2 regions of the Salinispirillum marinum genome follow, and region 2 is predicted to be linked to the other one. Evidence: predicted binding sites of a transcription regulator. Region 2 holds the regulator's gene; the other holds the start of a gene.
What was found. The regulator FliA, encoded in region 2, starts transcription of late flagellar genes. The targets are predictions, from matches to a motif close to CTAAAGTTNNNNNNNNNNCNGCCGATA.
Positions count from the first base shown of each region.

Region 1 (7,565 bases), on a different contig from region 2:
TGGTCATTGGTTCAAGCCCTATGTATGCAATAAATCGCGCACGAACGTGGGTAGCGCAAAGGCAGCAACATGCACTTCCGCGTTGTAATAGCGGGTTTTAAAGCCAGCGGCTTCGACGCGCTGTTGAATGGTCGAAACGTTTTGCTGGCGCAAGGTTGTGTCATCGCTCGCCCATGCTAAGGCCATGACGCCACCGGCATAGGTGGGCACGGCCGCGACATAAAAACTGACATCTTGATAAAGCGGCGTCAGTCGTTTAAACGTGTTGGTCACTTCATCGCCTTGCATAAAGGGCACGCCATTTTGCGCCACCATGATGCCGCCCGGTGCTAGGCAGGTTTTTTCGTCGGCGTAGAAGTCTGAGGTGAACAATACTTCGCCGGGGCCGATGGGGTCGGTTGAGTCGGCAATAATCACATCGAAGGTATCGTTGCAACTAGCGACGAAATCTTTGCCGTCGGCAATCACGATGTTGGCACGTGGGTCGTCAAATGCGCCGTTTGAATGCTTGGGGAAATAGGTTTTGCACATGTCGATCACGCTTTGGTCAATCTCAACCTGTGTCACATGTTCAATGTTCTTGTGGCGCAGCACTTCGCGAAGAATACCGCCGTCACCACCGCCAATAATCAATACTCGCTTCGGGTCCGGGTGAGCGAACAGGGGGACATGAACCATCATTTCATGATAGATGAACTCATCGCGCTCGGTGGTTTGTACAATACCATCCAACAACATGACGCGACCCATGAAGGGCGTATCGATGATTTCAAGATGTTGATGCTCGGTTTTGAATTCAAACAGCAGCTCTTTTACGGTAAAAGACTGCGCATAACCGTTATAAAGCGTTTCAGCGACAATGCGCGGAGCGGTGGGTTTAGTCATGCTAGAGTTCCATCATTTATTGGCTAGATTTTACCAGCGGCCAACCGCCTAATGATTGTATCCGATTGACCATGGCGCAAAACAGCTCGGCTGTGCGCAATGCATCGTAGGCGGCGCTGTGCGCACTGGAATTGTCGAATTCAATATCGGCCACTCGACAGGCTTTAGCGAGTACCGTTTGACCATAGATCAACCCGGCCATTGAGGCCGTATCGAAACTGGAGAAGGGATGAAAGGGATTGCGTTTGGCGTCAATGCGTTCGGCTGCTGCCATAATGAAGTTATGGTCAAAGGTGGCGTTGTGGCCCACCAAGATAGCGCGCGTACATTTTTCTGTTTTCACGGCACCACGAATCATGCGGAAAACTTCATCCAAGGCTTCGCTTTCATCCACCGCATCCCGGTCCGGATCGTCCAGATTGATGCCGGTAAAATCAAGGGCCGATTGTTCAATGTTGGCACCGCGAAAAGGCTTTATTTCGTACGACAGTTGCTCGCCGGGTTTCATAAAACCTTTGTCGTCCATGGTGAGCATGACGGCAGAAACTTCCAGTAATGCATCCGTTCGGGCATTAAAACCTGCCGTTTCAACATCCACCACTACGGGTAGGAAACCACGAAATCGCTCAGCGATTAAGGGCGTTTGAGAGAAGTCTGACACAGAGCGTTTCCAACCTGAATATGGGGGGTATGGTACGGGGGTATGAGAAAATGGCAAGTGCCGACCGAGGTAATCGCAAATTATGCTCAAGAATTCCGATGGGACGCCGTTATGCATAGGGAAGAATCAGGTATCATGCAGCTATGAAACTCCGACAGGCCCCCTTCGCAGCGCTAGCGATATTAGCGTTGATCCTGCCTACGCCCACGCCCGGCGTAGAGTTTGGTGCTGGCCTGCATAACACGCAATGGTCGCTCTACGGTGATGTCTTTGGTTGTTTTATTACCCAGCCAATCCCGCGCTACGGCAATGCTGTCTTTTATCATGAGGCAGGAGAGGACGTGCGGTTTTATCTGGAGACGACGAATAATCGCATGCAGCCGGGGCGCGCCGCGTTGACCATAGAAGCGCCGGTTTGGCGATCTTCGGCGTTAACGAATGATTTGGGGTATGTTTCGGTAACGAATACCGATCGCCCACTGAACGTTGAAGCGACAAGAACACTCAGAATGTTGGCTGAACTGGAGGCGGGCATGGCGCCAGCCTTTACCCGCCAAGGCCGAGGGATGGATGAGCCCGTGCGGGTGAAGCTGTCGCCGGTAAATTTCGGCCGTCAGTGGGAAGACTACCAAACCTGTGTGGCTGACTTGTTGCCGGTCAATTTTCGCCAGATCGAACGCAGTCGAATTCAATATGAGCCGGATATTTTCACCATCGACGATGAAGGACGTACCGTATTGAATAACATTGCTATGTACGTTAATGCGGACCCCAGTGTGGTGGCTATATACATCGAAGGTCACAGTGACAACCGCAATACACGTTTTGATAGCCGTCGATTGTCGGAACGCCGCGCCTTAACGGTGCAGGACTATTTGATCGAGCAGGGTGTGGACCCGCAATTGCTGTTGGTGGATTTTCACGGTGATCGCTACCCCATTGGCGATAATGCAACCGCCGCCGGGCGCGCGGAGAATCGCCGTACCACGCTAAGATTGGAACGGCTCCCTTAATTCTTGCCCGTCACTCTGGCCGCCCACCATTGAGTTAGCAGCTTACCCTCCGTACAATACCGCGAGTTTTTACTTTCAATGCCTCGTTTGTGGTCGGAGAACCAACCTCATGTCTGATATTAAAAAAGTCGTTTTGGCGTATTCTGGTGGCCTAGATACCTCCGTGATCGCCAAGTGGATTACGGAAACCTATGGCTGTGAGGTGGTGACCTTCACTGCAGACTTGGGGCAGGGCGAAGAAGTTGAACCCGCGCGCGCTAAAGCTCAGGCTCTGGGTATCAAAGAAATTTATATCGATGACTTGCGGGAAGAATTCGTGCGCGATTTCGTATTCCCCATGTTTCGCGCCAATACGATTTATGAAGGTGAGTATCTGCTGGGCACCTCAATTGCGCGTCCGTTGATTGCAAAGCGCTTGATTGAAATTGCCAATGAAACCGGTGCCGATGCGATTGCTCACGGCGCAACAGGAAAGGGTAACGACCAAGTACGTTTTGAATTGGGCGCTTACGCCTTGAAACCAGGGGTGAAAGTGATCGCGCCTTGGCGTGAGTGGAACCTAAACAGCCGCGAGAAATTGATGGAATACTGTGAAGAACACAATATTCCGGTCGACTTTAATAAGAAAGGCAAAAAGTCCCCGTATTCCATGGATGCCAACCTGCTGCACATTTCGTATGAAGGCGGCATTCTGGAAGATCCTTGGGCGGAAGCGGAAGAAGATATGTGGCGCTGGTCAGTATCGCCTGAGGCGGCACCTGATAAAGCGGAATACCTTGAATTGACGTACAGCAAAGGCGATATCGTTGCTATTGACGGCAAAGACATGACACCGGCTGAAGTGCTGACCTATTTAAATAAAGTGGGTGGTGCGCATGGTGTCGGGCGGTTGGATATTGTGGAAAACCGCTATGTGGGTATGAAGTCTCGGGGCTGTTACGAAACCCCCGGTGGGACCATCATGTTGCGCGCGCACCGGGCGATTGAGTCCATCACGCTAGACCGGGAAGTGGCGCACTTGAAGGATGATTTGATGCCCAAGTACGCCGAGATGATTTACAACGGTTACTGGTGGAGTCCTGAACGCATCATGATGCAGAAAATGATCGACGCTTCACAAGAAACCGTAAACGGTAAAGTGCGAGTTAAACTGTACAAAGGAAATGTCATCATCGCGGGTCGACAATCGGAAGACAGTCTGTTCGATGCCAGTATTGCGACCTTTGAAGACGATGCTGGCGCTTATGACCAGAAAGACGCTGAAGGTTTTATCAAATTAAACGCGTTACGACTGCGTATTGCGGCAAAGAAAGGACGCAGTCCGTTGTAATCTTGCTCGGTAATAGCGCGGAACTGCTAATAAGCACCTTCGGGTGCTTTTTTTCGGCCCAATTCTTGCATTTGACGATACAAAGATGTCAATTTTTGTGTCATAGATCACGCTTTACCAAAAGGTCAGTTGTTCTGTCTAACACTATTCAGTAACATTGCGCAATGTAAAGTCAAAGATTTGACTAAAATTGGCGCGATAATCTGTACAAATCGTATGGGTTTTTAGGCAGAATTCCGCAGCATTGGCAAAGTATTGTCGGCGAGGCTAGGTTTGAACGGAAACTATAACAATAAAGCGTCCGCCACGAGGCTTTTGTCTTGGTTGGTTGTCATGTTTATTGTCGTGTCCAATGGTGTTTTGGCACAAAATTTAACGCTGCCAAACGTTGAACCGATCAATGAGGCGTTGTCCGGCGATGTTGTGGATGAGGCTTCTGACTTTGAAGCTGAAGCGGAAACCTCTGACCTAGAAGCGTTACCTCCCGCAACAAACGACGATACGCCCGCGGAGAGCGAACCGTTGGCAGCAGTTGCACCGCCCGAGCCTGTCAATAAATTGGCTGTCTCCCCCATTATCCGTCAAGCGTTAAATCATAACCCTGAGGTGCGTGCCCGCTTGGCAGCCTTTTATGCCGCCATACAAGATCTGCGTGGTTCTGAGGGTGCGCGGCTGCCATCGGTAGATTTGAATGCGAACGCTGGTGTTGAATGGTTGTCGTATGACGACCGTACGGCTTATGACATTTTTTCGGGTGATGTGGTGGTTACACAATCCTTATACCAGGGTAATCGCACCGTCAATGAAATGGCCCGACTGAACCATCAGGGAGTAGTACGCTTTTTCGAATTGGAAGAAGCGGTCAACCTAGCGGTTTATGAAACCATTGTCGCTTATGAAGATGTACAACGAACGCGACGGTTGTTGGCCTTGGCGCGTGAAAACCACGAGTTGACACGTCGGGTTAGGGCGCAGGTGGAAAGTCGGGTGCAGTCGGGTGCAGCGCCTCGCGTGCAGTTGGAACAAATGAATGGGCGTATGGCTCTAGCGGAATCAAACCTACTGGTCGAAAGTGCCAATTTGCATGACGCTATGGCACGTTTTCGGCGTTATGTCGGTGCATCGCCGGACGACGAGTTGACACCGAATGAATTCGACGCGGCATGGATACCGGAGGATATACAGGATGTGTTGAGTACCGTTTATACCTATAACCCCCGGTTTAGGGCGGCGGTCGCGACTGAGGCAGTCGCAGGTTCTGCGGTAGAAGTTCAGCGCAGTGCCTTTGCGCCGGAAGTCTTTTTACGCGCCCGCCAAAGCATAGGCCGCAATCAAGGTGGCTTTGATTCTCGGATTAATGAGCTGGGTGGGCGTACGGGGGTCGAAGTGGTCTTGAACTACAGCCTATATCGAGGTGGTGCTAATGAAGCAGCGTTGCAAGCCACTCTGGACCGGCAAGATGCGAGTCGTGAGCGTCGTGAAAATGTGTGTTTGGATTTACGTTTCCAGACCCAGGTGCGTTACAACGACCAACAAAGGTTGCAGGAGCAACTGGCATCTTTGCGCTTGCATCAAGCGTCAGCCGACTATGTTCGGCGTGCTTATCGTGATCAATTCGACATTGGGCAGCGTAGCTTAGTTGAAGTTTTGGATATCGAAACGGAATACCTAGACGCCTCGCGAGCCTTGGTAAACGGCGAGCATGATTTGAATATTGCGAATGCGCTTACCCTGCGCACCATGGGGCAATTGTTATCCACGTTAGAAATAAACCACCCAGCAATGCCTACCCTGCAAGACTTCGGATTACAAGCACCCATCATTGATGGCGCTTCCGCCTGTGGTCCAATAGAGCCAGAACCCGAGCCCGTCGAGGCGACCCCAGTAATCGAGTTCGAATTGCCAGAGTTCTTGATGGAAGCCCCCACACCGGCTGCGCCGCCGACGCCGCCACCGCTCGTCTTTACATCGACCACGTCGTTTGATGTGGGCAGTACAGAACTATCGGCCGATGGGCGAGAGTTCTTGGAAACCCTGGCGCAACATTTAAGTACGATGAGCAATGTTGAGGCCATATTGGTGGCTGGACACACGGACAATACCGGGCCTGACCGTATTAACCGACAGTTGTCACAGGCGCGCGCCGATGCTGCGCGTGATTATTTGATCAACCTTGGGGTGCCGGCCGAGAGCATCGAAGCCATTGGCTTTGGTTCGGAAATGCCGGTCGCAACCAATGACACACCGGCCGGTCGAACGGCGAATCGGCGTATTGAGGTTGAGGTGAGAGCGCGTGACTGACACACTGGCACAAACATGGCTTGCCGCGCCTGCTCAGAGACTACCCTAGGTAGAGGTAATGATGACCCGCCAGCACACAGAGTCTGAAGCTATTACCCTTTCGGCGAACACGCCGGCTGATGCCTTGTCTGAGTGCCTGCTGAAACTTGCCCAGTTGCATGGTCGAAATCTTACCCGTGAAGCTTTATTGGCCGGGTTGCCGTTGAATGATGGCCTCCTAACACCGGAATACGCGGATCGCGCGGCCCAGCGTGCAGGGTTATCCTTACGGGCCGTACACCATCGCTTAGGGGCGATTAATCGTCAACTTTTGCCCGCCATTTTGATTCAAAAGAACGATACGGCATGTTTGCTGATGCGCTTGGATCGCAAGGCCAAAAAGGCCTGGGTCATTTATCCGGAACTCAGCGATTCCGTCGTTGAGGTGCCGTGGGCGGAGTTGAAGGAAGACTTTGCGCATGCTGTGCTCTATGTTCAGCCGGAATTCCGCTTTGATACGCGTGCGCCCGAGCGCCAACCATCCCGTCGCGAGCACTGGTTCTGGGGTGTCATTCTCGGCAATACCCGGCTTTACCTTGATGTAATCATCGCTGCCGTCTTGATTAACCTCTTGGCTATTTCCATGCCGCTGTTTGTGATGAATGTATACGACCGGGTGGTGCCCAATCAAGCGCTGGAAACGCTCTGGGTATTGGCCGCGGGGGTGGGTACGGTTTTGGTGGCCGATTTAGTTCTCCGTTCGTTGCGTACGTGGTTTGTCGACCATGCCGCTCGGCGGGCTGATACGGAGCTGTCGGCACGCATCATGACCAAAGTTCTCGGTTTGCAGCTCGCGGCGCGGCCTGTTTCGGCGGGTTCTTTCGCGTCTGTGGTGCAATCGTTTGAGTCAGTGCGCGGATTTATCGGGTCGGCAGTGGTGATCGGCTTGGTGGACTTACCCTTTGTCGTCTTCTTTGCCCTGATCATCGCGATGATCGGGGTGCCCTTGGTGATCCCTGTGGTCATTGGTGGCAGTTTTGTGTTGTGTTATGCGTTGATCATGCAGGGCGCTATGCGTCGCCTGGCCGACGAGTCTATGCAGGCCACGGCGCAACGAAACGCAACCTTGGTGGAGAGTCTGGTTGGGATGGAGACTGTAAAAAGTTTTCGGGCCGAGCAAAAACTGCAAAGTGTGTGGGAGCGGACGACGGCTTACCTAGCAGACAAGACTTCACGCAGTCGTTTTTTTGCCGGCAGTATCGGGCATGTGGCGCAATGGGCGCAGCATACGGTGGCTGTCGCCATCATCGTGATCGGCGTGCATTTGGTGGGTGCGGGCGACCTGAGCCAAGGGGGCTTGGTGGCCGCCTATCTGTTATCGTCGCGTGCAATGGGG
Region 1 is NZ_JBHSAL010000008.1:21,381-28,945, forward strand. It holds gene ACFOSD_RS15370 (ThuA domain-containing protein) at 1-7, opposite strand, end outside; gene speE (polyamine aminopropyltransferase) at 19-885, opposite strand; gene rnt (ribonuclease T) at 902-1,546, opposite strand; gene ACFOSD_RS15385 (flagellar protein MotY) at 1,690-2,559, shown strand; gene ACFOSD_RS15390 (argininosuccinate synthase) at 2,669-3,889, shown strand; gene ACFOSD_RS15395 (TolC family protein) at 4,223-6,190, shown strand; gene ACFOSD_RS15400 (type I secretion system permease/ATPase) at 6,249-7,565, shown strand, end outside.
Region 1: the regulator FliA is predicted to act here: its motif matches at 1,632-1,658, upstream of ACFOSD_RS15385 (flagellar protein MotY).

Region 2 (7,565 bases):
GCGTAATGCTTTCACGAAACTTCGGCAGATAGTCCAGAGCACCCGCATCAAGCGCATCAAGGGTAACACGCGCTCCCGCCGTAGTTAACGAAGACAGCATCAAAATGGCTGTCGGCTGCTTGGCCATGATTTCCCGCACCGCCGAGATGCCATCCATAACGGGCATCTCATAATCCATGGTTATCACGTCGGGCTTGAGCTGAAGCGCTTTATCAACCGCTTCCCGCCCATGGCTCGCAGTACCAACCACAGTTATTTCCGCATTTCCGCGCAAAATAGTAATAATCTGCTGGCGGAAGAACGACGAATCGTCCACCACCAGAACGCTAATGGGCATTATGGTTCCTCGTTATATACACCCAACATCAAGCATAATGATTCAGCATGCTGGGTACATCCAAGATAAGAGCAATACGACCATCGCCCGTAATAGTGGCGCCTGCCATCCCCGCCGTACCATGCAAGGTACGACCCAGAGGCTTAATCACCACTTCTTCCTGCCCAACCAACTGATCCACTACAAAGCCAACTTGCTGGGTGCCAACCGACACAACCACCACATGACCATCTTCTTTGCCATGTTTAACAGACCCTTTAATCAACCAACGCTTCAAGTAAAACAGCGGCAACGGACGACCACGCACCACCACCACTTCCTTACCGTCAACAACATTAGTTTTGGTCAAATCCAGATGAAAAATTTCATCGACGCTGACCAACGGCAGGGCAAACGCTTGCTCACCCAGCATCACCATCAAGGTCGGCATAATGGCCAGAGTCAAAGGCACCTTAATACGAATACTGGTGCCTTTGCCCATGTGCGATTCGATATCAATGCTACCGTTGAGCTGCGCTATTTTGGTTTTCACCACATCCATGCCAACACCACGGCCGGACACATCGGAAATCTCTTTCTTGGTTGAAAAACCCGGGGCGAAGATAAGATTGAACGCCTCTTTATCCGATAACCGGTCGGCCACATCCTGATCCATAACCCCACGTTCGACGGCAATAGCACGCAGTTTGTTGGGGTCCATACCACCGCCATCATCATGAATGGACAACAGAATATGGTCCCCTTCCTGTTCTGCGGATAGGGTTATTTTACCCACTTTAGGTTTTCCTGCCGCCACTCGAACGTCCGGTGCTTCGATGCCATGATCCACCGAGTTCCGAACCAAGTGCACCAAAGGATCAGCCAAGGCTTCCACCAGATTCTTGTCGAGATCGGTCTCTTCGCCAATGAGCTCTAGATTGATTTCTTTCTTCAGGCTACGCGCCAAATCGCGTACCACGCGAGGGAACCGACCAAACACTTTCTTGATCGGTTGCATGCGCGTCTTCATCACTGAATTTTGCAGATCGGTGGTGACCACGTCTAAATTGGCCACGGCTTTTTGCATGTCTTCGTCGCCTTGGGCTTCACCCAAACGAACCAGCCGGTTACGCACCAAGACCAACTCACCCACCATATTCATGATGTCATCAAGCCGTTTGGTATCGACTCGGACGGTCGCTTCTTGCGCCAATGCAGCACCTTTCGGGTCTGGCATCGCCGGTGCAGGAATGCTGGCGGGTGGCAATTTAGCAGGCTCAGATGCTTTAGCCGCAGGGGCTGGCTTAACTGGCTCTGCCGAACTCGCTGCCGCTGGCTTAACCGCTGCGGTTGATGCAGCGGGCGCCTTCGGAGCCACAGCGACGGAATCGTCTTTCGGCGGTTCTTCTGCCGCTTTTTTTACCGCATCTTGATCAAAACTTTGTGCGACATCCCCGTCAAACTTGCCTTTACCGTGCAGTTCATCCAGTAATTTTTCGAATTCTTCATCGGTGATTTCGTCACCACTGGCGGTGACCGCAGCGACACCTGGCTTTTTCGATGATTTCGGTTTTTCCGCGCTAACGGTTTCACCCGCTACCGTGAACTTTCCGGCCCCGTGTAATTCATCCAACAATTTTTCGAATTCATCATCGGTGATTTCATCAGCATCATCTGCTCCAGCGGCCGGAGCGCTAGTTTCGGTAGGTTTTGCTGTAGGCGGTGGCGATGCTGAGGCTGCCGAAGACGCAGCACCTTGCTGCAAGGCATCGAGTAAATGTTCAAATTCATCGTCGGTGATGTCACTGCCCGCCACGATATTCGCGTCACCAGACGGTTCTGTTGACACTGGAGACTCGTCGTCCGCCGGTACTTCAGGCTCTTCCTCTGGCTCTGACGCTGCAACCAAGGGTTCTTCGGCATCGTCCGGATGGGTCATCTTTTCCAGTGCCGCAAGGAGTTCAGGCGATGCAGGCTCAGGCATGGCACCACTGCGTACCTGATCAAACATGACGTTCACGGTGTCGAGTGCCTGCAATACGATGTCCATTAACTCAGACGTTACCGGGCGTTCGCGCTTGCGCAATACATCGAATACGTTTTCGGCGATGTGGCAGCAATCCACCAAAGGCGTTAACTGGAGAAAACCGGCTCCGCCTTTAACGGTATGGAAACCCCGGAATATCGAATTCAGTAAGTCAGGATCTTCAGGACGCTGCTCCAGTTCCACCAATTGCTCGGATAAAGATTCAAGAATCTCACCTGCTTCAACCAGGAAGTCCTGTAGTATCTCTTCGTCGGCATCAAAGCTCATAGTACAGCTCCCTAAAAGCCAAGGCTGGATAGTAAGTCGTCGACATCATCCTGACTTGATACGACATCTTCGGTTTTCTTCACGGAAGGACCATGACCGGCCAATACGTCGTGCACTTTTTCTTCGGGCTCGTCTTTATGTTCAAAGCCCGCCACATTCTCTACTTTGCTGGCCAGCAAGACTAAGTCAACGAGACTTTTCTCCACATCCCGCACCAAGCCGGTCACTCGCTGAATCACCTGTCCGGTGAGATCTTGGAAATCTTGAGCCAACAAAATGTCAGATAAATGCGTGTAGAGCGATTTGGAATCTGTACTTAAACGGTCCAGGAACGTATCCATCCGCCAGTATAATTCTCTAAATTCGTCGGCCGACATTTCACGCCGGGACAAGCGCTGCCACTCGGCTCGCAGCTCGTCGGCCACATTACCGAGATCATTGGCGATGGGCATACACTCATCTACCTTGTCCATGGTTTTGTTGGCGGCGTCTTCGGTCATTTTGACCACATAGTCTAAGCGATCCGTAGCATCGGCCATTTCAGACAGTTGCGTAGGGTTTTCATCGGGGCTCGCGTCGATGTGAAAATTGGTGATGGCATTGTGCAGGCCACGGGTCAATCGACCCACTTCTTTGTAGAGTGTTTGCTCGCGGGCGTCTTGCAACTGCTGGATGATCGCCATGGCGCCCGTTAAATCACCGCGCTCAATAAAGGCTTGCAGCTCGTGTGACTTGAGCTTAATGAGTTCTTCGAACTCTTGTCTCGTTTCGGTTCCTGTCTGACTCATAATTGCTCCGTCAGTCAGTTATTTGCTGGCATCTACGCGCTCAAAAATCTTTTCGATTTTTTCTTTCAGCGCTGCTGCGGTAAAGGGCTTAACCACGTATCCATTCACGCCCGCTTGTGCGGCGGCGACAATCTGATCACGCTTGGCTTCTGCCGTGACCATGAGTACGGGCAATGTTTTTAGTCGCTCGTCAGCACGTACTTTTTGCAACAGTTCAATGCCGGTCATGCCGGGCATGTTCCAGTCTGTAACCAGAAAGTCGAAATCCCCACTTTGCAACATGGGCCATGCTGTACTGCCATCGTCTGCTTCATGAGTATTTGAAAACCCCAAATCCCGCAGGAGATTTTTCACAATGCGGCGCATTGTGGAAAAGTCGTCCACTACCAGAATTTTCATGTTCTTATCCAAGGCTACCTCCAAACACGCAAACCCAGTCAAGGTTCTCGGCGCAAATTAAAATTCTTTTTCGTTATAAGTATAGGTATACGTTAATCTTCCGTCTCACGCCAGTCCCGCAAGCGCGCTCGCAGTCGGTGGGTCGCTTGAGAATGGATCTGACTCACGCGCGATTCACTGACCCCAAGCACCAAACCGATCTCCTTCAGGTTTAATTCTTCGTCATAGTACAAGGATAGTATGAGTTGCTCACGTTCTGGTAGTGTTTTTATGGCTTCAACCATAGAACTGTGCATTGTGGTGCTTTCGTGTGCTTGCGCGGGGCCATGTTCCATTGTGGAATGCCAATCCGGCTCGCCCTCGGCGGCAGACGAATTTTCCATTAACTCTTCAAAACTAAACAAGCGCGCGTTTTGCGTATCTTTTAACAACGCATAGAACTCATCCAGTGAAACGCCCATCTCCGCGGCGACTTCCTGATCTTGCGCGTCGCGAGCTTCACGATTTTCCACGGTCCGAATGGCGTCTGAAACGCGGCGACTGTTACGGTGCACACTGCGCGGCACCCAATCCCCTTTGCGCACTTCATCAAGCATGGAACCACGAATGCGAATACCGGCGTAGGTTTCAAAGGTAGCGCCCTTGCTCCGATCGTAATTTTTTGCCGCCTCAATCAGGCCGATCATGCCTGCTTGAATAAGGTCTTCGGCCAAAACGGTATCCGGGAGACGGGCCATCAGATGGTGCGCAATGCGCTTTACCAGCGTCGCATGCGCAGTAACCAATTCATCCAACTGATGTTTACTTTTCGATTCATACATCTAAGGGTTTACCCATACCTAGCACGTCAGCGAATGCTGCCCGTTATCAGTCTCTCTACAAAGAACTCCAAATGTCCCTTGGGTGACGTTGGTAATGGCCATCGTACCATTTGTTGCGCCAATTGCTCATAGGCAATAGAGGCTTTGGTATTGGGGTACGCGTCCACCACCGACTTCTGTTTTTGTACAGCGCGCCGTACATTGTCGTCAAAAGGTATCTCACCCGCGTACTGAAGTGCAACGTCTACGAAGCGTTCCGTGACACTGGTTAATTTTTGGTACAACCGCAAACCTTCATTTTTGGTACGAACCATATTGGCTAAAATACGAAAACGGTTCATGTTGTAGTCATGACTAATGACCTTAATCAAGGCATACGCATCGGTAATGGAAGTGGGTTCATCACACACCACCACCAAAACTTCCTGACAGGCACGAACAAAACTGACCACGGTACGGGAAATCCCCGCAGCAGTATCAACAATCAATACATCCATTTCATCCGCCAAGGACGAAAATGCGTGAATAATACCTGCATGTTCTTGCTCGGCCAGATTGGCCATGTAGGGAGTACCAGAAGAGGCTGGGATCACTTTGATGCCACACGGCCCTTCGACCATGACATCTTTTAAGTCACAGCGACCATCCAATACATCGACCAGATTTCGGGTTGCGCGCAACCCCAGCAAAACGTCTATATTGGCTAGGCCAAGGTCGGCATCCAGCACAACGACCCGCTTCCCCAACTTTGCCATAGCAACAGCGGCATTGATGGATACATTGCTCTTGCCGACACCGCCTTTACCTCCGGTGACTGCAATAACCTGTACGGGTTCCTGTTTTGCCATGTTGCGTCAATTCCTAACGGTTGGCAGTAAGTCTACCTTGCCAAGACCATATTATAATAGTGTTCGATTATCCCGCGAGAGCTATTTTAGCCCCCGAGAATTCTCGCTTTAACTGGTTGTAACTCACCTCCACCAAGCGCTTGACTTGTCCAAAGTGAAGGTCTTGCGGCACCAATGTGCCGTCACTCCAATACAGAATGGGCACTTTCTTGCGCAGGCTGAGGCTTAATACGGGGCCAATTTCAGCGCTTTCATCCGCTTTGGTCAGGATGATGCCGCGAACTTTCAAAACATTAAAACGATTGAACGCATTTTGCAGACTGTTCACCGACAAATTAGAAGGCAAGACAAGTATGGGTTTAATGTGCCGCTCAAGCGCGCTGTCACCGAGTTGAGCCTGATACGCCGTCAGCCCGCGTTCGGAACCGTTGGTATCGATCAGGATCAACTTTTTGTTGGCTAGCCGGTTAAGTGCGGCTTCCAAGTTGTCGGCCTGATCTTGCAGAATGATCTCGCAACCCAGAATGCGCGCCAGTATTTTGACGGGCTCATGCGCGCCGATGCGATACTGATCCAGTGAGATAATACCCAATGCGTCCGCACCATGCTGCATGGCGAAGCGTGTAGCAATCTTTGACAAAGTGGTCGTCTTTCCGGCGCCCGTTGGACCCACCAAGGCCGCGATACCGCCGCGTTTGACCAAACACTCCGCATTGTTTTCGGCCAGACTGGCGATTTTTTCTAACGCCAAGGTCCAGCTATCATCGGCTAGCTGGTCACCGTATTTTTCGACCAAGGGTGTCACACAACGGCTATCAAAGCCACACAGACCAAGGCGCTGGGCCAATGGCCCACCGGTAACACCCATGTTCTGACGCTCATGCACTTCCAGCCATTCGCGCAGTGCTGATAGCTCTTCGCGCATCGCCGACAATTCTTTTTGTTCGGGCGATACGCCGGGCCGAGGTGGTATAGGCTTGGGCTTTTCGACCGGTTTCTGCGCTTTTGGCACTGGAGCCGGAGCTACATCTTCAACGAATTTCGGCTCTGGCTTCACCGGACGCGCGGCTGACGGTGATTTCACAATCTTCTCGGGAACGTCAAAATCCGACGATTGTTCCGCCATTTGCTCACGCAGCTTCTGCCGTTTTTCTTCCAGGGGATCTTTATGCTTGTTCAAGAGCTGCATCAAGGCATCACGCGTCAAACCACCGCCACCTTCTTGCTCTGAAAGCCGAATGATACTGTCCTGCATCGTTTCCGGTGCTTTACGTGGGGCTGTAGGCGATTTTTGCGCGCCGCGTGGCGTCAGCAGGTCGCGCAGGGAATCCCGGGTTAGGGCTGTGGTTGGCGCCAACGGGTCGGCTTTAGCTTCAGGCAGTGAGGGCGCACGACGAGCCGGTGCCGGGGTGGGTTCGACGACCGGAGCGCCCGCCTCTTCTTGCTCATCTTTGATCGCCGCGAGAATCTCAATACCTTCGGCAACCTTGCGGTTCGACAGAATCATCGCCTCATCACCCAGCTCAGCGGCCACCATTTTCAGGCCCTCTGACATGTTCCGCGCAATGAACTTACGTACTTTCATTCAATCGCTCCTAAGACTGCCCAACCGATGCAACGACAGTAATTCTCTTGTTCTCGGGTATCTCGTCGTAAGCCAACACATGCAGGTTGTCTACGGCAAAACGGAAGAATCGAGCCAACATCATACGCAATGGCCCTGGGACCAACAGAACGGCCGGTTTGCCTTCTGCTTCTAGTCTGCGTACTAATTCCGTCACCGACCCTTGTAATTTTTCAGCCAGCGCCGGTTCAATCATGATGGCATCACCGCCGCCATTTTGTTGACCTTGCTGTAAGATCCTCTGCAACAACTGTTCCAAATCTCGATCCAGCGTCATCACGGGTATTTCACTGTCATTACCGACTATGTTTTGCACAATCAACCGTGCCAAGGACGTCCGCGCTGCGCCGGTCAATTGGCTACTGTCTTGCGTACCCGCGTTGGTCAAAGCCTCAGCAATGGTACGCATATCGCGAATGGGCACCTGCTCCAGCAACAAATTCTGCAAGACCTTC
Region 2 is NZ_JBHSAL010000002.1:793,574-801,138, forward strand. It holds gene ACFOSD_RS10870 (protein-glutamate methylesterase/protein-glutamine glutaminase) at 1-337, opposite strand, end outside; gene ACFOSD_RS10875 (chemotaxis protein CheA) at 366-2,630, opposite strand; gene ACFOSD_RS10880 (protein phosphatase CheZ) at 2,642-3,418, opposite strand; gene cheY (chemotaxis response regulator CheY) at 3,437-3,817, opposite strand; gene ACFOSD_RS10890 (RNA polymerase sigma factor FliA) at 3,910-4,638, opposite strand; gene ACFOSD_RS10895 (MinD/ParA family protein) at 4,665-5,486, opposite strand; gene flhF (flagellar biosynthesis protein FlhF) at 5,554-7,071, opposite strand; gene flhA (flagellar biosynthesis protein FlhA) at 7,082-7,565, opposite strand, start outside.